Regions from separate parts of the Staphylococcus sp. GDY8P57P genome, predicted to be linked through region 1. Evidence: a T-box and tRNA genes for the amino acid it is inferred to sense, from the RefSeq annotation. Region 1 holds a T-box; the other holds one or more tRNA genes.

Region 1 (11,645 bases):
AATACACAGCATCAACAGTTTATCCACATGTGTATAACTTTGGCACACAAGGATTTTCTTAACATATCCACTAATCCACAAGCCCTACTACTATTACTATGAATTTAAAACCTATATAATTATATATAAACGACTGGAAGGAGTTTAAATTAATAATGGAATTCACAATTAGAAGAGATTATTTTATTAATCAATTAAATGACACATTAAAAGCCATCTCACCAAGAACAACATTACCGATTTTAACAGGTATCAAAATCGATGCTAAAGACAACGAGGTCATTCTTACTGGTTCAGATTCTGAGATATCTATTGAAATTACAATCCCTAAACAAGTTGATGGTGAGGATATTGTCACTATTTCTGAAACAGGTTCAGTCGTGCTTCCTGGTCGTTTCTTCGTAGATATTATTAAAAAATTACCAGGTAAAGACGTAAAATTATCAACAAACGAACAATTCCAAACACTGATTACATCTGGACATTCAGAATTTAACTTAAGTGGCTTAGATCCTGATCAATATCCATTATTACCTCAAGTATCACATGATGACGCCATTCAATTATCAGTAAAAGTCTTAAAAAATATCATTGCACAAACAAATTTCGCAGTGTCCACCTCAGAAACACGCCCAGTACTTACTGGTGTGAACTGGCTTATACAAGATAATGAATTAATATGCACTGCGACTGATTCACACCGCTTAGCTGTAAGAAAATTGAAGTTGGAAGATGAGTCAGAAAACAAAAATGTCATCATTCCAGGTAAAGCTTTATCAGAATTGAATAAAATTATGAGTGATAGTGATGAAGAAATCGATATTTTCTTCGCTTCAAACCAAGTATTATTTAAAGTTGGTAATGTAAATTTTATTTCTCGTTTATTAGAAGGTCATTATCCAGATACGACACGTCTATTCCCAGAGAATTATGAAATTAAATTAGGTTTAGACAACGGTGAATTCTATCACGCAATTGATCGTGCTTCTTTATTAGCACGAGAAGGTGGTAACAATGTTATTAAGTTGAGCACAGGTAATGACGTTGTAGAATTATCATCAACATCACCTGAAATCGGTACTGTAAAAGAAGAAGTGACAGCAACTGATGTGGAAGGTGGCAACTTGAAGATTTCATTCAACTCTCGTTATATGATGGATGCGCTGAAAGCAATTGATAACGATGAAGTTGAAGTAGAATTCTTTGGTACGATGAAACCATTCATTCTTAAACCAAAAGCAGATGACTCTGTTACGCAATTAATTTTACCAATTAGAACATATTAGTTTTAGAGGGGCATACCCTCAGCATCAAAAATTAGGAGTTAGACAATGCATTCTTAAAGAATGTTGTCTAACTCCTTTTTAAAATGCATAATAAGCACATTCAGCCTTCAATATAGACGTTAATCTTAAAAACTAGTGGATAACTCTAAACAACTTCTTTTTACGCAAAAATGGCCCTTAAAATTAAAAATAGGGCTATATGAGTAATAAAATCATTTTTAACGCCTTTTGTTATTCAAAAAAAGCCGCTTCAATTTGAAAAATATAGGCAATTTTCCTTCAAAATTTAAATATGTATAAAGATATTGTGAAGTAAACGGTTTCACATTCCATTTTAAATGAAATTTAAACCTAAAAAAGGTATAATATATTAATGACACATAAAGAAACGGAGTGATTATTTTGGTTCAAGAAGTAGTGGTTGAAGGCGATATTACGTTAGGCCAGTTTCTTAAAACTGAAGGCATTATAGAATCAGGTGGCCAAGCTAAATGGTTCTTACAAGATTATGAAGTTTTAATTAATGGTGAACGCGAAACACGTCGTGGTAAAAAACTAGCCAACCAAGATCGAATTGATTTCCCTGATATCCCTGAAATTGATTCTGTAATCATTATTCATCAAGGTGAACAATGAAACTTAAAACACTCCAATTAGAGAATTATCGTAACTATGAAGAAGTTACGCTTAAATGTCATCCTGATGTGAATATTCTGATTGGAGAAAATGCACAAGGGAAGACGAATTTACTTGAATCAATTTACACATTAGCTTTAGCTAAAAGTCATCGCACATCAAATGACAAGGAGCTTATACGGTTTAACTCAGAGTATGCTAAAATAGAGGGTGTACTAAATTATAGACATGGAACGATGCCATTAACGATGTTTATAACTAAAAAAGGTAAACAAGTAAAAGTGAACCACTTAGAACAAAGTCGACTAACGCAGTATGTTGGACATCTTAACGTGGTTCTTTTTGCGCCAGAAGACTTAAATATTGTCAAAGGGGCACCACAGATACGGAGACGGTTCATTGATATGGAATTAGGCCAAATCTCTGCAGTGTATCTAAATGACTTGGCTCAATACCAACGTATTCTTAAACAGAAGAATAACTACTTAAAGCAGTTGCAACTTGGTCATAAACAAGACACTACGATGTTAGAAGTCTTAAACCAACAATTTGCGCAATATGCATTGAATGTAACGTTGAGACGAGCACATTTCATCAAAGAATTAGAATCATTGGCTAAACCGATTCATGCTGGTATCACTAATGACAGAGAAACGCTATCGTTGACTTATTTACCAAGTATAAAACTCAGTGATATGGATAAAGACGCGCAAGCATTATTAGACGAAGTGATTACACTGTTAAATGACAATATTAAGCGTGAAATGGAACGTGGTGTTTGTTTATTTGGCCCGCATAGAGATGATTTAGGCTTTAATGTAAATGATATGGATGCGCAAACATATGGGTCTCAAGGACAACAACGTACGACCGCATTATCCATTAAACTAGCAGAAATAGAGTTAATGAACATTGAAGTTGGAGAATATCCAATCTTACTACTAGATGATGTGTTAAGCGAATTAGATGATTCTCGACAAACACATTTACTAAGCACGATTCAACATAAAGTACAAACCTTTGTAACGACAACATCCGTAGACGGCATAGATCATGAGATTATGAACAATGCTAAGCTTTATCGAATCAATCAAGGTGAAATTATAAAGTAATAGAAAGTGATGGTGAATACATTGTCAGATGTAAACAACACAGATAACTATGGTGCTGGACAGATACAGGTATTAGAAGGGTTAGAAGCCGTTCGTAAAAGACCTGGTATGTATATAGGTTCAACTTCAGAGAGAGGTTTGCACCACTTAGTATGGGAAATCGTGGATAACAGTATCGACGAGGCACTTGCTGGTTATGCAGATCAAATTGAAGTGATTATTGAAAAAGACAATTGGATTAAAGTAACTGACAATGGTCGAGGTATTCCTGTTGATATTCAAGAAAAAATGGGTCGTCCAGCAGTTGAAGTTATCTTAACTGTACTACATGCTGGTGGTAAATTCGGCGGTGGCGGTTATAAAGTATCTGGCGGTCTACATGGTGTAGGTTCTTCAGTTGTTAACGCATTGTCTGAAGACTTAGAGGTATACGTTCATCGTAACGATACAATCTATCATCAAGCATATAAAAAAGGTGTACCACAATTTGATCTTAAAGAAGTAGGTAGCACTGATAAAACAGGTACAGTGATTCGCTTTAAAGCAGATGGCGAAATATTCACTGAAACAACCGTTTATAACTATGAAACACTTCAAAAACGTATTAGAGAGCTGGCATTCTTAAACAAAGGTATTTCAATCACTTTAAGAGATGAACGTGAAGATGAAGAACAACGTGAAGATACATATCATTATGAAGGCGGTATTAAATCTTACGTTGAATTACTAAATGAAAATAAAGAGCCAATTCATGAAGAGCCAATCTATATTCACCAAACTAAAGATGATGTAGAAATTGAAATCGCTATGCAGTATAACAGTGGTTATGCAACGAACTTATTATCTTATGCGAATAATATTCACACATATGAAGGTGGTACGCATGAAGATGGCTTTAAACGTGCATTAACACGTATATTAAATAGTTACGGCACACAAAGTAAAATCATTAAAGATGACAAAGAAAGATTGTCTGGTGAAGATACACGTGAAGGTTTAACAGCTGTCGTATCAATTAAACATGGTGATCCTCAATTCGAAGGACAAACAAAGACGAAATTAGGTAACTCTGAAGTACGTCAAATTGTTGATAGATTGTTTGCTGAACATTTTGAACGTTTCTTATACGAACATCCAAATGTTGCTCGTATTGTTGTGGAAAAAGGAATCATGGCATCACGTGCACGTGTTGCAGCTAAAAAAGCACGTGAAGTAACACGCCGTAAATCAGCTTTAGAAATTTCAAGCTTACCAGGTAAACTTGCCGATTGTTCAAGTAAGAAACCTGAAGAAAGTGAAATCTTCCTAGTAGAGGGTGACTCTGCCGGGGGGTCTACAAAAGAAGGTCGTGACTCTAAAACACAAGCAATCTTGCCATTAAGAGGTAAAATCTTAAACGTTGAAAAAGCACGTCTAGACCGTATTCTAAATAACAATGAAATACGTCAAATGATTACAGCCTTTGGTACTGGTATTGGCGGCGAGTTCGATATCACTAAAGCACGTTATCATAAAATTGTAATTATGACAGATGCTGATGTCGATGGTGCACATATTAGAACGCTACTACTAACGTTCTTCTATCGTTTCATGAGACCATTAATTGAAGCGGGATATGTATATATCGCACAACCACCATTGTACAAATTGGCACAAGGTAAACAAAAATATTATGTATTTAACGATCGTGAACTTGATAAATTAAAATCAGAATTAAGTCCTACGCCTAAATGGAAAATTTCACGTTATAAAGGTTTAGGAGAAATGAATGCGGATCAATTATGGGAAACGACAATGAATCCTGAAAACCGTATGATGTTACAAGTTAAATTAGATGATGCGATTGAAGCGGACCAAACGTTTGAAATGTTAATGGGTGATGTCGTTGAAAATCGCAGACAATTTATCGAAGACAATGCAGTATATGCAAACCTAGATTTCTAAATTAGCGTGAACGAATGAACATGTTGAAGACTGTATAGCGAATGGCTTGCAGTCTTGCTATTTTAAGTGAATTGATTATAGAAGGAGGATATCTTGATGGCTGACTTACCTCAATCAAGAATAAATGAACGAAATATAACCAGCGAGATGCGCGAATCATTTTTAGACTATGCAATGAGCGTTATCGTTTCACGTGCGTTACCTGATGTACGTGATGGTTTAAAACCTGTACACCGTCGTATCTTATATGGCTTAAATGAACAAGGTATGACCCCTGATAAACCATATAAAAAATCAGCACGTATCGTTGGGGATGTAATGGGTAAATATCACCCTCACGGAGACTTATCAATTTATGATGCCATGGTTAGAATGGCACAAACATTCAGCTATCGCTATCCACTTGTTGATGGTCAAGGTAACTTCGGTTCAATGGACGGTGATGGTGCCGCTGCCATGCGTTATACTGAAGCCAAGATGACTAAAATTACGTTAGAGCTACTACGTGATATTAATAAAGATACGATTGATTTCCTAGATAACTATGATGGTACTGAAAGAGAGCCGGAAGTCTTACCTTCTCGTTTCCCTAACTTATTAGTGAACGGTGCATCAGGTATTGCTGTAGGTATGGCAACAAATATTCCTCCTCACAATTTAACTGAAGTCATCAACGGTGTTTTACATTTAAGTAAGAATCCAGATGTTACGATTGCAGAACTTATGGAAGATATTCAAGGCCCTGATTTTCCAACAGCTGGTTTAATCCTAGGCAAGAGTGGTATCCGACGTGCATATGAAACAGGACGTGGATCTATTCAAATGCGTGCACGTGCAGAAATTGAAGAACGTGGTGGCGGTCGCCAACGTATCGTAGTGACTCAAATCCCATATCAAGTTAATAAAGCACGTATGATTGAAAAGATAGCGGAACTTGTTCGTGACAAGAAAATCGAAGGTATTACAGATTTACGTGATGAAACAAGTTTACGTACAGGTGTTAGAGTAGTTATTGATGTACGTAAAGATGCAAACGCCAATGTTATCTTGAACAATCTCTACAAACAAACACCATTACAAACGTCATTCGGTGTGAATATGATTGCACTGGTTAATGGACGTCCAAAATTAATCAATTTAAAACAAGCTTTAGTTGAATACTTAGAGCATCAAAAGACTGTCGTACGCCGTCGTACAGAATATAACTTGAAAAAAGCGAAAGACCGTGCACATATCTTAGAAGGTTTACGCATTGCATTAGATCATATCGATGAGATTATTACGACAATTCGTGAATCAGAAACAGATAAAGTCGCAATGGAAACATTACAATCGCGTTTTAAATTGTCTGAACGCCAAGCACAAGCTATTCTTGATATGCGTTTAAGACGTTTAACAGGTTTAGAACGAGATAAAATTGAAAATGAATATAACGAATTGCTCGGCTATATTTCTGAATTAGAAGCAATCTTAGCCGATGACGAAGTGTTACTTCAATTAGTTCGAGATGAATTAACAGACATCAAAGAACGCTTCGGTGACGAACGTCGTACGGAAATTCAATTAGGTGGTTTAGATGATCTCGAAGATGAAGATCTTATTCCAGAAGAACAAATTGTTATTACATTAAGTCATAATAATTATATTAAACGATTACCTGTTTCTACGTATCGTTCGCAACACCGTGGAGGACGTGGTGTTCAAGGTATGAATACATTGGAAGAAGACTTCGTCAGCCAACTTGTTACGTTAAGTACGCATGATCATGTTTTATTCTTCACGAATAAAGGTCGTGTATACAAACTTAAAGGTTATGAAGTGCCAGAATTATCTCGACAATCTAAAGGTATTCCAGTCATCAATGCGATTGAATTGGATAATGATGAGACAATCAGTACTATGATTGCGGTTAGAGATCTCGAAGATGAAGATAGTTACTTAGTATTTGCAACTAAAAACGGTATTGTGAAACGTTCTGCGTTAAGCAATTTCTCACATATCAATAAGAATGGTAAAATTGCGATTGGTTTCAAAGAAGATGATGAATTAATTGCAGTCCGTCTTACAGATGGTCACCAAGACATCTTAATTGGTACATCTCACGCTTCATTAATCAGATTTGCAGAAACAAGTTTACGTCCATTAGGTCGAACTGCTGCAGGTGTAAGAGGTATCTCATTACGTGAAGATGATGTTGTAGTAGGTCTAGATGTTGCCCATGCCGATAGTGAAGATGAAATTCTTGTTGTCACTGAAAATGGTTATGGTAAACGTACGCCAGTAAGTGAATATCGCTTATCAAACCGTGGCGGTAAAGGTATTAAGACTGCGAAGATTACAGAACGTAATGGTAACATCGTTTGTATCACAACAGTTACTGGTGAAGAAGATTTAATGATTGTTACCAATAGTGGTGTGATTATTCGTTTAGAAGTAGAAGATATTTCTCAAAATGGTCGTGCAACACAAGGTGTACGCTTAATGAAATTAGGCGAAGATCAATTTGTTTCAACGGTTGCTAAAGTCATTGATAAAACAGAAGATGAAGATGCAACTGAAGCAGCACAAGTTGAAGATGGTGAAACAAATGCAGAAAGTACAGAAAGCCCTAGCGAAGAAGTTGTAGATGATGATACACCAGGTAATGCACTTCATACGGAAGCGGATGAAGATACGGAAACAGTAACTGAGGATAATGCAACAGATGAACGTATTGAAGTTAGACAAGACTTTATGGATCGTGTGAATGAAGACATTGATAATGCATCTAACGATGATGAAAACGATGAGAATTAAAGGCTAATCCATAGTGATCAGCGATAACAGGATAGATTCATTTAATAAAAATAAGACTTCCCTTTCGCTAGGGAAGTCTTATTTTTATTTGATTCAATTAGTTTTCTAACTCTTTCATCACATATGGGATTTCACTAATTAAACGTGAAGGTGGCACGACGTACATAGATTCAGATAATTTCTCTCCAATATAACTGTGTGTATATGTTGCGCTTGTAATTGCATCTCTAAAATCATCAAACTGGCCAACAAAGCTAGTAATCATTCCAGCTAATGTATCGCCCATACCACCAGTTGCCATTGCTGGCGTACCAATTGTCAGTCTATATTCTTTATCTTTGAAGAATATTTCAGTACCGTGTTTTTTCAGTACAACAGCAGCACCTAACTTATCAACAGCTTCTCTATTACGTTCGTAAGTTTGCTCTTCAATAGGGATACCACTTAAACGTTCCCATTCTTTTTGATGTGGTGTAAAGATGACACGGCAAGTTGGAATATCAGGTTTTAGTTTACTAAATATTGTAATCGCATCACCATCAACAATTAAATTTTGGTGTGGTTGTATATTTTGTAGTAAAAACGTAATTGCGTTATTACCTTTGAAATCGACACCTAACCCTGGTCCAATTAAAATGCTATCTGTGTTTTCGATCATTTTCGTTAACATTTTAGTGTCGTTAATATCGATTACCATTGCCTCTGGACAACGTGAATGGAGTGCCGCATGGTTTGTAGGATGTGTAGCTACTGTAATTAACCCACTTCCACTATAAACACATGCACGCGCAGCTAACATGATTGCGCCACCTAAATTGGCACTTCCACCTATCAGTAGAATCTTTCCATAGTCACCTTTATGTGTCTCTTCTTTTCTCTTCGGAATATTAACAGTTGTTAATGTTTCCATAAATTAAACCCTCCCTTGAAGACGTTGTGAACGTATAATGTTAGAAAAATGTGTGTACCGCCATTACTGTATATAACTCAAATTTCAAGTGACAATGAAATGCGTAGCGATAGCATCCATGATGACTTAGTTGATTGAGTTCTAAATTGGATTGTTTGTCTATACCTTTTTTAAATACAATAGAAAATATTATACCTGTGAAAGACTTTCGTCAACACTATTATGAAGAATATTTAATTATACGTATCATAAGGTCCCTACATGGCTTTATAGAGGGCGTATACAATAAGATAAATATAATATTATTTAGCATTTACTTGCTAATTATAAAGGAGTTTGCTATATTAAAAATAACTTAATAAGTTATTGTTCGTGGGACAAGTAACATAATCAATTAATTTCAGAGAGCTTGTGTTGAGTGTGAACAAGTAATTGATGATTATGCGAATCTACCTACAATTGTGAACAACCGGTAATAACCGTTATTTTAAGGAAAGTGCAATTCGATACATCTATTGTGTCAAATTGTTAAATAGGGTGGCAACGCGTAGACCACGTCCCTTGTAAAGGGGATGTGGTCTTTTTTTATTGAGCAAGACGCATGTTATCCAAAATAAAAATTTTCAAAAAATTGGGAAGGATGAATGTTACATGTTAGACATTAGACTATTCAGAGAAGAAGCTGACAAAGTTAAGAGCAAAATTGAATTACGTGGAGATGATCCTAAAGTTGTTGACGAGGTATTAGAATTAGATAATGAACGCCGTCAATTAATTGGTAAGACTGAAGAAATGAAAGCACGTCGTAACAAAGTAAGTGAAGAAATCGCTGAAAAGAAACGTAATAAAGAAAATGCAGACGACGTTATTAAAGAAATGCGTGAACTTGGTGACGAAATCAAAGAAAACGACGCTAAACTTAATGAAGTGGATAATAAAGTTAGAGATATCTTAATTCGTATTCCTAACCTAATTGCTGAAGATGTACCACAAGGGGATTCTGATGAAGAAAATGTTGAAGTTAAAAAATGGGGTACACCTCGTGAGTTTGACTTCGAACCTAAAGCACACTGGGACTTAGTTGAAGAATTAAAAATGGCAGACTTTGAACGTGCTGCAAAAATTTCAGGTGCGCGTTTCGTATACTTAACTAAAGATGGTGCATTATTAGAACGTGCATTAATGAACTACATGCTTACAAAACATACAACACAACATGGTTACACTGAAATGATGACACCTCAATTAGTTAACGCAGATACAATGTTTGGTACTGGTCAGTTACCTAAATTTGAAGAAGACTTATTCAAAGTTGAAAAAGAAGGTCTATACACAATCCCAACTGCAGAAGTACCATTAACAAACTTCTACAGAGACGAAATCATTCAACCAGGCGTACTACCTGAAAAATTCACTGCTCAAACTGCTTGTTTCCGTAGTGAAGCTGGATCAGCAGGTAGAGACACAAGAGGTTTAATCCGTTTACACCAATTTGACAAAGTTGAAATGGTACGTATCGAAAAACCAGAAGATTCTTGGGATGCATTAGAAGATATGACACAAAATGCGGAAGCAATTCTTGAAGAATTAGGTTTACCTTACCGTCGTGTTATCTTATGTACTGGCGATATTGGTTTCAGTGCAAGTAAAACATATGACTTAGAAGTTTGGTTACCAAGTTATGACAACTATAAAGAAATCAGTTCTTGCTCAAACTGTACTGATTTCCAAGCGCGTCGTGCTAACATCCGCTTCAAACGTGATGCAGCTTCTAAACCAGAATTAGCACATACATTAAATGGTAGTGGTCTTGCAGTAGGTCGTACATTTGCAGCAATCGTTGAAAACTACCAAAATGCAGATGGCTCAATTACAATTCCTGAAGCATTAGTACCATTCATGGGTGGTAAAACTGAAATCCGTCCAGTTAACGACTAATTCGATTATTAGTTAGCTTATAACGTTAATTTATAGAGTACGGAATAAGCGATAATATACTAAAGCTACAGTGCAAATTCGCAGTAGCTGACTGAGCTGAGAAGGTGTTTATATAACACTTTTTCAGCTCTCTTTTTATGGTGTTAAACCAATATGAATGTCATAAACAAAGTGAATAGGTGGCAGGAATGCTGCAATGAAACTACATTGAATTGTGGTCTATGATGTCTTGAATATACAATCAATCATGTTAAAAATTCACTTTTTCTTAATAAAGTGATGAAGTAAAAAGGATGGATTTAGACTACTTTCAGAGGTGTAATATACGCTTTGTTGTCAAAAAATAGACACATTAGATATACCTTTAAATCAGTAGTTCTAAGTATTCTGTTAGTCTAACATCACACAACTCTATGTCTAACGTTGTTGCCACTCTAGCATCCGTATATTAGACTAAAATTATTAATAAAATACTGTTCTAAAATATTAAGCATAAAGGGAGGTTACAAAGATGACATCACATGTGACGTTTAAGCAAGGCGTTAAAGAATGTATACCTACTTTGTTAGGATACGTTGGGATTGGTTTATCGTTTGGCATTGTAGCTGCGTCACAACATTTTAGTATCATTGAAATACTATTATTATGTTTACTTGTCTATGCTGGCGCAGCACAATTTATTATTTGTGCACTCGTTGCTACAGGCACACCGATTTCTGCTATTGTTCTTACAACATTGATTGTCAATTCACGTTTCTTCCTATTATCAATGACGTTAGCACCCAATTATAAAGACTATGGTATTTGGAATCGTCTAGGTCTGTCTTCAATTTTGACAGATGAAACATTTGGCGTCGCTATCACACCGCATTTAAAAGGGGAGAAGATAAACGATCGGTGGTTACATGGCTTAAATTTAACCGCATATGCATTTTGGGCACTAGCCAGTATTGTTGGTGCATTACTTGGTAAATATATCTCTAATCCAGACATGTTGGGTCTCGATTTTGCGATTACAGCAAT
Region 2 (11,645 bases), on a different contig from region 1:
TTACATCAAAGCGGAAACCATCTACACCAAATTCAATCCAGTGGTTAACAACATCATATAAAGCCTGCCTCACTGCTTCATTATCCCAATTTAAGTCTGCTTGTGTGACATCGAATAAATGTAAATAATATTCATCTGTCTTCTCGTCGTATTGCCAAGCATTACCACCAAACTTCGATTCCCAATTAGTTGGAGGCCCATCTCGTGATGGTTTAAAGAAATAATAATCACGATACGGATTGTCTTTCGAACGGATTGCTTCTTTAAACCATTCATGTTCTGTAGATGTATGATTAATAACAATATCTATCATGACTTTTAAGTCTCTCTTATGTGCTTCACTGATTAATGTTTCAAAATCTTCTAGCGTTCCGAAGCGTTCGTTAATTTTCAAGTAATTGCTTATATCATAACCATTATCATTCATCGGTGATTCATAAACAGGTGTTAACCAAATGTAATCAACACCTAAATATTGAATATAGTCTAATTTTTCAATAATTCCTTTTAAATCTCCCTCACCATTACCTGTTGTATCGTTAAATGATTTGGGATAAATTTGATAAACGACAGACTTTTTCCAATCTTTTTGTGCCATGTATACTCACCTTTCGCTTATTAATCGTATTAATGTGATTTAAAGGGAGTGGGATAGAATTTTTTCGAATTCGTTATCCCCCTCCCAGTTTACTTAACTTGTCAAATTCCTTTATGAAAGTCTCTCTGCAGAGCCCGCCTGTAAGAATGACTAGAACCGAAAAACCTTGATTTAAATGCTCTCTCAGTTCAGTCAGCTACTGCGAAATTGCAAAATAGCATTTTATATTATTTATATTTCAGCGTCTTTATTTGTAAATTTATTTAGCTGTTGTTTCTTCAGGGTTTTCAACCATCTTCTTAGCTTTAATTGTTGTAAATCTTGCAAAGACAATTGTCAAAATAGCTGGTATTGCCATAGCAAGTAATGTAACTGGCATATAAATAAACCAAAATTCACTTTGAATTGAAATGAAGGCTGGAACACCACCTACACCGACACTACCCAATACCTTTTTAGCGCCGATAATAGCACCTAAAACGCTTGATGTACAAATAGCAGCAAAGAAAGGTACTTTTAACGGTAAATTCACACCAAACATTGCAGGTTCTGTAACACCTAAAAATGCTGATACACTTGAAGTTAAGGCTAAACCTTCTTCTTTTACCATTTTGCGTCGTCTATAGATAAACCACGCTCCAAACGCTGCCGAACCTTGACAGATATTAGATATTGCAACGATCGGCCATAAATATGTACCGCCCAGTTTGCTTCCCATTAATTGGAAGTCAACTGCCAAGAACATATGGTGTAATCCCGTAATAACAAGTGGTGCATAGAAAAATCCATAAATCGCACCACCTAACCAACCAGCATGTTCGAAGACAAATTGAACTGCACCAGTAATACCAGTACCTATCACAAGTGCAATCGGACCAATAATTATAAATGCTAAGAATCCAGTGACCAGTAATGCTACCGGTCCGACAACTAACATTTTAATTGAGTCATGAACAACTTTATTTAATGCTTTTTCAATGAGTGATAAGACATAAGCTGCAATTAAAACTGGTAAGACTTGGCCTTGATAGTTTAATTGTTTGATTTCAAGCCCAAAAAGATTCCATGTCGGAATATGGCCTTTAGCAATGTCATATTGTGAAACTAACTGTGGATGCATTAGGATAAGTCCAAGTACTAAACCTAATATTGGACTACCACCAAACACTTTCATACTACTCCAACCAATTAATGCTGGTAAAAAGATAAACGCTGTACTTGCGATGACGTTAATAATATTCGATATATCACCCAACTGAGGATATTGTTCAACAAGTGGTTTAGGACCAAATAATTTTTCCATAGTAAGTAAATTATTAATCCCCATTAAGAGACCTGCTGTAACTAATGCCGGTAAAATCGGAATGAAGATATCTCCCAATAGTTTTATAAGTCGTTGTAAAGGATTGCCTTTTTTCGCTGCAGCAGCTTTAGCCTCATCTTTTGAGGATTCTGCTACACCTGTCTCTTGAATAAATTGTTTATACACTTCGTCCACGGTACCAGGTCCTATAACGATTTGGTATTGGTTATCCGCTTTAAATTGACCTTTAACAAGTGCATTATCGTCTAATGCATCTTTATCAACTTTATTGTCATCTTTTAACACTAAACGCAGTCGTGTAACACAGTGCGTTGCAGTTTCAATGTTTTCTTGCCCACCTATTGCTTTGACGATATCCTGCACATCTTTTCTTTTTACAGCCACGACTTTCACTCCCTTATTTTTAATAACCCAAGTATAACTTGTCTAGACAAGTTTTGTAAAGGCTTTCATAATATTGTTGAATTTTCATTCTAGAATGGGCGCTAAATGCAATAAAAAAGACAAGTACTCAACATATTAAACATTGAGTACTTGTCTTTTTTATATTTATTAGTCTTGGATTTTAATTATAATGGCGGAGGAAGAGGGATTCGAACCCCCGCGGCCCGTTAAGGCCCTGTCGGTTTTCAAGACCGATCCCTTCAGCCGGACTTGGGTATTCCTCCAATGAACACAATAAATATCATATACCACGGTTCATTGGAAGTCAATCACTTTTATAGTCAAATTGTAAAATTATTCATTTTTATTTTTAGTACGCGCTTATACGCCATTGAACTTACACGAAGACCTTTTGTTTTAAGAAGTGATCTACTGATTGAGCAACGCCACGCCCTTCTTTAATTGCCCAAACTACCAAACTTTGACCTCTTCGCGCATCTCCAGCGGCAAAAATCTTTTCTTTATTAGTACGATAGTCTTTATCGTTGGCGATAATTTTATTTTGTTGTGTTGCAATATCAAATGACCTTGGGACAGTTGGTTCTGTACCTTCAAAACCTATTGATAAAAGCACAAGATCTGCTGGCCAATGTCTTTCAGTACCATCTACAACAACCATTCCTTCTGGTGTTTCTTCTAAAATTTGTGTGTATACACCACGAACATTACCAATGTGATCTACATCGTATCGCATCGTCTGAACACCATAGGCACGCGGTTCTCTACCGAAACGTGCTTCATATTCTTTATGTGCATAATCCATTTTGAAGACAGGTAATGCCAATGGCCATGACGTATTACTTTCAAATGCGATTTCTTCAGGTGCTTTTGTATATTTGTTGAATTGTACTATTGACTTACAATTCTCACGTAATGCGGTAGCGACACAGTCTGCGCCAGTGTCACCAGCCCCAATAATGATGACGTTTTTCCCTTTAGCCGTTATTGTCGGTTCATCTATTTCACCATTTAATAACTGAGTCTGTTCAGTTAAATAATCCATAGCAAAGTGTATCCCTTGGCCCATGCGCCCTTCTAATGGTAAGTCACGCGCTTTTTGAGCACCCGTACATAAGATAATAGCGTCATACGTCTGCTCTAATGTTTCACGTGATATATCTACACCAATGTTGGTATTCGTCTTAAAGGTAATACCCGCCTCTTTCATTAATGCGATACGACGACGTACAACCTCTTTATCTAATTTCATATTTGGAATACCATACATAAGTAAGCCACCCGCTTCAGCAGCTCTTTCAAACACTGTCACTTGGTACCCCTTATAATTGAGCTCTTCGGCAGCAGTAAGACCGGCTGGACCGCTTCCTACAATTGCTACAGATTGTTCTAATCGTCGCTTAGGGTATTTAGGCTTAACCCACCCGTGTTCATAGGCTTCGTCAATAATCGTACGCTCAATACCTTTAATGGCAACTGATTCACGATTAATTTTCATAACACAAGACTGTTCACAAGGTGCTGGACAGACACGGCCCGTAAATTCAGGAAAATTATTTGTTTCACTCAAACGATGATAGGCAGACTCAAAATCTTGTCGATAAACTAAATCATTCCATTCAGGGATATAGTTACCGATTGGACAACCAATAGTTTCTCTCCCGAAAGGAAGACCTGTTTGACAAAATGGTGTCCCACAGTCCATACATCGTGCACCTTGAATGGACGCTTCTTCACGAGAAAAACGCTGTTGAAAAGCATCATGATGCTTCAAACGGTCAACTAAAGACAGTTCAGATAATGATTGCTTTTCATATTTCATAAATCCCTTAAATTCCCCCATAACAGACCCCTCCTTTCTTTAATAAATCACTGCTGGTTGTAATTCTTTGTCAATTGCCGTACGGTCATCGTAAAATGCTGCTAGTTTAGCTTCATCTATTTGTAATAAATTACGATTTTGTAATTCGATTTTTTGCATCATTAGTTCGTAATCTTTTGGAATTACTTTGACAACTTTATCTGCCACATGTTCAAAATCATTTAAAATTGCTGCTGCTTTTGTACTTTGCGTATAGTGGTAGTGCTCTTCTAACATAGCTTTAAGTAACGTTTTCTCCTCATTATGCGTCACTTCCTTAAACGCTAAGGTTGGCAATTGATTCTTATGTTTAAATGATTCAATATCACTTGGGAATACATAACAAACACCACCACTCATGCCTTGACCAAAGTTCTTACCAACATCCCCTAAGTTGACTACATGTCCTCCAGTCATATATTCCAAACCGTGATCACCGATACCTTCGACGACCACATCAACGCCACTATTTCGAATACAGAAGCGTTCGCCAGCACTACCATTAATAAAGGCTTTACCTTTTGAAGCGCCATAGAAACATACATTTCCAGCTATAATTTCACGTTCTCGCTCTTTATTTGGCGCTTTAACAACAACTATACCGCCTGATAAACCTTTACCAACGTAATCATTTGCATCACCTGTATGTTGAATTAACAATCCTGACGGTGCGAATGCCGCTAAACTCTGTCCTGCATGTCCGTGCGTTTTAGCTACAATAGTTGCTTCTGGTAAGCCATTAGCACCGTGTTGCTGTGTAATATAGCTTCCTGTAATAACCCCTACATCTCGTTGTTCATTATTAATCACATAGTTCCCTTTAAATACTTTTCCATCCTCAATACTTTGTTTAGCATCTTTATAAAGATAATTTAAATCGAAACCGATATCTAAATGATGATTTTGATTGATTTCTTTTGCGTTAGGCCCATCAACTGAATCCAATAACTTTTCGATATCCAATGTTGCTGCTTTCGAACGTTCATCGATTCGACTTGAACGTTGTAATAAATCGGTACGTCCGATCAATTCTTCAACCGTTCTTAATCCTAATGAAGCTAAGACCTCTCTTAACTCTTCAGCAATAAAATGCATAAAGTTAACAACGTGGTCAGCCTTACCTCTAAATAGTGCTCTCAAATCTTTATTCTGTGTCGCAATACCTACTGGGCATGTATCATTATGACAAACACGCATCATGACGCACCCTAAAACAACTAATGGCGCAGTCGCAAATCCAAATTCTTCAGCACCTAATGCGCATGCTAACGCCACATCCCTACCCGTCATCAACTTACCATCTGTTTCTAATCGGACACGGCTACGTAAATGATTTAATTTCAATGTTTGATGTGTTTCAGCTAAGCCAAGTTCCCAAGGCAACCCAGCGTGTTGAATACTTGTCTTAGGCGATGCACCTGTACCTCCGTCATACCCACTCACGACAATTTTATCTGCAAATGCTTTAGCAACACCTGATGCAATGGTTCCGATTCCTGTTTTTGAGACTAATTTAACTGCTACGTCTGCATTTCTATTCGCGTTCTTTAAATCATGAATAAGTTGCCCCAAATCTTCAATTGAATAAATATCATGATGAGGCGGTGGTGAAATCAACCCAATACCTGGCGTTGAACCACGTGTTTCAGCGATCCATGGATAAACTTTCGTTCCAGGTAACTGTCCACCTTCACCCGGCTTAGCACCTTGAGCAACTTTAATTTGTAACTCTTTTGCATGTTGTAAGTACTCGCTCGTTACACCAAAACGCCCTGAAGCCACTTGCTTAATCGCACTTGATAACACACTACCATCCGCTTGAATTTCATACCGTTTGGGATTTTCGCCACCTTCACCACTGTTACTTTTACCACCAAGACGATTCATGGCTTGGGCCAATGTTTGATGTGCTTCTTCAGAAATAGAACCGTAACTCATCGCACCTGTATTAAAACGTTTAACAATGGTTTCTACTGGCTCAACCTCACTAATATGAACCGGTCGCTGTACTTTAAATTCTAATAAATCACGTAAATGATCATTTCTTTGATCATGTACAGCATTAGAAAAAGCTTTAAACTGTGTATAGTCATTCTCACGACATGCATGTTGTAACAAGTGTATGGTTGTAGGATTAAATACGTGATGTTGACCTTGTTGGCGCCACTGGAAGACACTTCCCGAATCAAGGTACTCATTATGTCTTTGTTGACGCATTTTATTCTCTACGTCAATTTGTTGAATACTTAACCCTGATAATTTGGATTGTGTTCCAGTAAAATAAGCATCAATTACATCTTGGGATAAACCAACCGCTTCAAAGATTTGAGCCCCTTGATAACTTTGAACAGTAGAGATACCCATTTTCGCCATCACCTTAATAACACCTTCTGATAGAACACGTGTGTAAGTTTCAACATTATCTGAAATCGTGCCTTCTAAACGATGTGTTTCAGTTAAATGGGCAATGGTTTGTTGTGCTAAATATGGAATGACCGCATTCGCACCATATCCTAATAAACATGCCACATGGTGTACCTCACGCGTTTCACCAGATAGCGCTACTAAGCTCGTATCCATGCGTAAGCCTTCTCTTATCAATAACTGATGAATATGACTGATAGCCAGAAGTATTGGCATAGCGTAGCGTTGTTTCGATGCCCCATCCTCGATATGACAATCAATGAGTTCACTATCATCTAGGACTAATATCGTATAACCTTCTCGTGTAGCTTGTATTGCAGCGTCACCTAATCTTTCCAATGCCACTTCAAGATGATCTTGATACAGTGTAGACAAGTGTTTCACGTTAAACTTACTTTGTTTAATCCTATTGAGTTGCGTTAAAGTCAGGACCGGTTTTGCTAATTGAATACGATTCAATACCGTTTCATCCGGATGGAATAAGTTACCTTCTCCACCTAAATATGATAATTCACTCGTTACAATCTTTTCACGATAGGCATCAATAGGCGGATTGGTTACCTGTGCAAATAACTGTTTAAAGTAATTAAATAATGATTCTGGTCTCTCGTTTAATACGGCAAGTGGTGCATCATACCCCATCGCACCGATTGGATCTTTCTTACCTTTCACTAACTCAGCCATATATTTATATATATCTTCTTTGGTATATCCAAATTGACGTTGTAACTTAAATAATATCTTGTGATTCAGTGAAGACTGACGATAGATTTGCGCTTCTAATTGTAAATCTATTTTATTGTTATCTAACCACTTCTTATAAGGATATTGACTGGCAATACGCGCTTTCAACTCATTGTTTTCAATTACTTGACGTGACTCAAAATCTACAAGAAGTAACTTTCCAGGATTAAGTTGTCCTTTGTAAGCAACATTGTCTTCTGGTACATCCACAACGCCTACTTCGGATGAAAAGACAATAAAATTATCTTTTGTAATTGTATAGCGACCTGGTCGTAATCCATTACGGTCAGTTAATGCACCAATTTTATCTCCATTACAGAACGAAATCATCGTTGGACCATCCCATGGTTCCATCAAATAACTATAAAACTCATAGAACGCACGAACATTCGCATCATTTTCTTTGTTATATAACCATGGTTCAGGGATAAGCAACATCGCAGCTTCTTCAGGTTCCATTGCCAATGATAGAAATTCTAGCGCATTGTCTACAATTGCTGAATCACTTCCATCTTCATCAACAATGTTCTGTATTTTACTATGCTCTTCGCCAAATAATGTTTGAATTAATTGTCTTTGACGTGCTCTCATCCAATTCACATTACCTTTAATTGTATTGATTTCACCATTATGCATTAATAAACGATTTGGATGTGCACGTTTCCAACTCGGAAAAGTGTTTGTACTAAATCTTGAATGTACTAAACCTAGCTTAGATTGATAATCTTCATGATTTAAATCTAAATATAATTTTTTTATTTGATCTGAGCGTAACCATCCCTTATATACAATCGTCTTATGGGATAAGCTTGTAAAATAAAGACCTAAGTCTTGCTGTTCTGCATATTGTTCTATTTGCTTTCTTGCTATATATAACGGTTTAACTGGCGTTGCAACTGATCGAATATCTATAAACACTTGTTGAATGTGTGGCATTGTAGATGCAACATGAGGTGCTATGGCGTTGACATCAACAGGTACATCTCGATAGCCAATTACTTTTAGGCCTTCACTTTGAAAGTAATGATTAAATTGCGATTCGTGTGTCGTACCTTGTATCTTTTCATTAGAGAAAAAAAGACCTACCGCATAACCGCCCTCATTAGGTAAGTCTAAATCGACATGTGCTTCAAAAAATTGAAATGGTATTTCGGTCATAATACCTGCACCATCACCTGTTATACCATCCGCACCAACACCACCACGATGGTCAAGTCGACGTAACATTTCGAGTGATTTTTCAATAATATCGTGCGACCTTAAATTATTCATGTTTGCGTAGAAACCAATACCGCATGCATCATGTTCCTCACGGTAATCATATAATCCTCTTTTTAATCTTTCATCAAACATGATGCCCACTCCTTTTGAGAATTTTCAGAAAATTTACTGTTAATAATAATTAATATAATGTAAAATATTTATCTGAACAATATATTAATTAGATGACTTAATTCTAAAAATTAGAACAATCGACAATAAAATGTTTATGCGCACAGTAGAAAGGAGCATTCATTTGGAAATTAAACAATTAAAATATTTCGTAGAAGTTGCACGTCGAGAACATCTCTCTGAAGCAGCACTCGAGTTGAATATTGCCCAATCTGCAATAAGTCGACAAATCACATTGTTAGAACAAGAACTACAAGTTACTTTATTTAATAGGCAAGGGCGAAACATCCATTTAACGTCACATGGTAAAGCGTTACTCACTCAGGCGACTCAGATTTTGGAGCAGTTAGACGAAACAGTAGCATTATTTCAACAAACTAATCACAAAAATGCGCGCATACTTAATATTGGGTTTGAAGAGAGCTATATTTCTCAAATGATTACTGCCATCATTCAAGCGTTTGAGCGCCAATATGATAGCATAATTGTTCCTCATATGATGTCATCATCTGAGATTTCTGAAGCGCTATATACTGGTAAAATTGATATTGGATTGGTTGAAATAAACACGGCTCTTCAGAAGAACGCTAATTTATCACTCAAACCATTATTTGAAGAAACATACCATGTTTATGTGCCTAAAGATGATGTGATTGCTTTATCTATAAATCCGCCACTAACTCAACTAGCTGAAACACAACTATTCACTTTGAAACCTTTAGCAACAACTATAGAAAGCCGTTTACAACATACTTTAAAGTTACCAATTCATATCATTGGAACGAAATCCCTAGCACACTATTTACTTAAACATCACCGTGGCTATGTCATCTTGCCTGATTACTTATCATTGGAGAATGAGATGGAGTCATTATGTGATATATCATTAGCGCATACAGAATTAAAACGCTCCTTTTGCGTCGCCTTCAAAAAAGATAATAAAAAAGTAGATATTCTCAATTTATCGAATTTAATACATCAACTTCTAAGTAAAGTGTCGACATACCATTAACAGTATGAGGTGATATGTCATAATTCAAATAGTTACTATTTGAATAATACAGTTGAGGAGCGTATAATCACTCTGACTTATTAAAGCGTAGAATTTCGAGTTATAAATGAGGGTTAAATATAATGAATGCACAAAATCGCAACTATTTTAGTCATCGTATAATGAATACCATTATTGTAATTATCGGATTATTTATCATCGGCGCCTTTATTTTTACGTTTTTCAATGCACGTTTCTATAACACCCCTATCGGAAAAGTGACACATGTAGAAACGAGTAACGCTCACAAAGTCGTTGATGAACAACATAATACCGACTTCAAATACAAACAACATTTAACAATAGAAATATTAAATGGTAAATATAAAGGTGAATCCACTACGATAGATAATACCTATGTCAAATCGCAAGCAGATTCAGAGCACTTTAGTAAAAATAATAAGGTCTTAATGCACATTCAAAACAGCCCGAAAGATGCAACAATCTTAGAGAAAAAACGCGATAGTCTTACTGTAGCAATTGTAGGTATATTTATTATGTCCCTATTACTCGTTGGACGTAATGTAGGTTTACAGTCTATCCTGTCACTTATCTTTAACACTGGTGCTATTTTAATAGCTATTGCAATCCATGATAAACATCCATCTACTAACCTATTCATTCTAATGAGTGTGGCAATCGTGCTGTCTACCATTGTCACGCTATTGCTCGTAACCGGTTGGCATATGCGCACTTGGATCACAACAATCGGTACGTTATTAGGTACATTTTTATGTATTGGTATCACTCAAATCATTATTCAATTAACCAATGGATCTGGTATTAAATATGAAACAATGAGTTTTCTAACATTACCACCTAAAGATATATTCTTAGCATCCGTGCTTATTGGATCTTTAGGCGCTGTAATGGATGTCGCCATTACAATATCAAGTGGTATGTATGAAATCTTACAACGTACGCCTAACATTTCTTTATCGCGTTGGGCTCTAGCAGGTCGTAATATAGGACAAGATATTATGGGAACTATGACAAATATTTTACTTTTCTCCTACTTATCAGGAAGTTTGCCAATGTTCCTAATTTATTTAAAAAATGCTAACACATTTACATATACGATTTCGATGAATTGGTCTTTAGAAATCGCTCGTGCTATAACAGGTGGTATTGGTATCGTACTCACGATTCCAATTACGATTAGCCTGATGGTTATGTGGATGAAATGGAAGGGTGTGACAAGATGAATGCAGTCGTCCTACTAGCACTCATTTTATTTATTTTAATGCTTATCTTCGGCGGTAAAAAAGGATTAGTTTCATACTTAACATTATTCCTAAACTTTATAATCTTACTGATCAGTATTGTGTTCATTTTATTTGGAACACCTATTTATTTAGTTTCATTGATATTTTGTATCGTCATTGCTGCTTGTAACTTGTTTATTTTAAATAGTTACAATATTAAAACCAAGGCTGCTTTTATTGCTACAATATTAACTACGATATTATTAATATTAGGCATTTATTTATCTATAAGTATTGGTCATCTACAAGGGTTTACTACGGAACAACAAGATGAAACCTATATTTTTTCAATGAATATCGGTATCGATATGGTTCAATTCTCAGTATTTACGGTTATTTTAGCTGTTATTGCAGCTGTCATTGACTTAACGATAACGATAAGTTCACCTATGTATGAGCTCAATGAAACCAATCCTAATCTTTCACGCAAGGCATTGTTCCAGTCAGGTATGCGTGTAGGGAGAGAAATTTTAGCAACTTCTGCCAATACAATATATTTAGCTTATTTTGGGGGTCAATTAACACTATTCTTTTGGTTTTTCCAATTACATTATTCTTTTGGACACATTATTAACTCAAAGATA

What was found. A T-box is a leader RNA that pairs with one kind of tRNA and senses whether it is charged. The one in region 1 lies ahead of serS (serine--tRNA ligase), so its partner is inferred to be a tRNA-Ser.
Region 2: it encodes a tRNA-Ser, which carries the amino acid that the T-box ahead of serS (serine--tRNA ligase) is inferred to sense. The anticodon was not compared.

The regions. Positions count from the first base shown of each region.
Region 1 covers NZ_JAESLK010000036.1:17,657-29,301, forward strand. Annotated here, with positions in the region: gene dnaN (DNA polymerase III subunit beta) at 153-1,286, shown strand; gene yaaA (S4 domain-containing protein YaaA) at 1,680-1,922, shown strand; gene recF (DNA replication/repair protein RecF) at 1,919-3,034, shown strand; gene gyrB (DNA topoisomerase (ATP-hydrolyzing) subunit B) at 3,044-4,978, shown strand; gene gyrA (DNA gyrase subunit A) at 5,075-7,774, shown strand; gene KA878_RS10880 (NAD(P)H-hydrate dehydratase) at 7,872-8,684, opposite strand; T-box leader at 9,051-9,249, shown strand; gene serS (serine--tRNA ligase) at 9,336-10,622, shown strand; gene KA878_RS10890 (AzlC family ABC transporter permease) at 11,134-11,645, shown strand, end outside.
Region 2 covers NZ_JAESLK010000016.1:56,729-68,373, reverse strand. Annotated here, with positions in the region: gene treC (alpha,alpha-phosphotrehalase) at 1-598, opposite strand, end outside; gene treP (PTS system trehalose-specific EIIBC component) at 858-2,306, opposite strand; tRNA gene KA878_RS04840 (tRNA-Ser) at 2,498-2,590, opposite strand; gene KA878_RS04835 (glutamate synthase subunit beta) at 2,704-4,167, opposite strand; gene gltB (glutamate synthase large subunit) at 4,186-8,706, opposite strand; gene gltC (glutamate biosynthesis transcriptional regulator GltC) at 8,870-9,757, shown strand; gene KA878_RS04820 (YibE/F family protein) at 9,919-11,001, shown strand; gene KA878_RS04815 (YibE/F family protein) at 10,998-11,645, shown strand, end outside.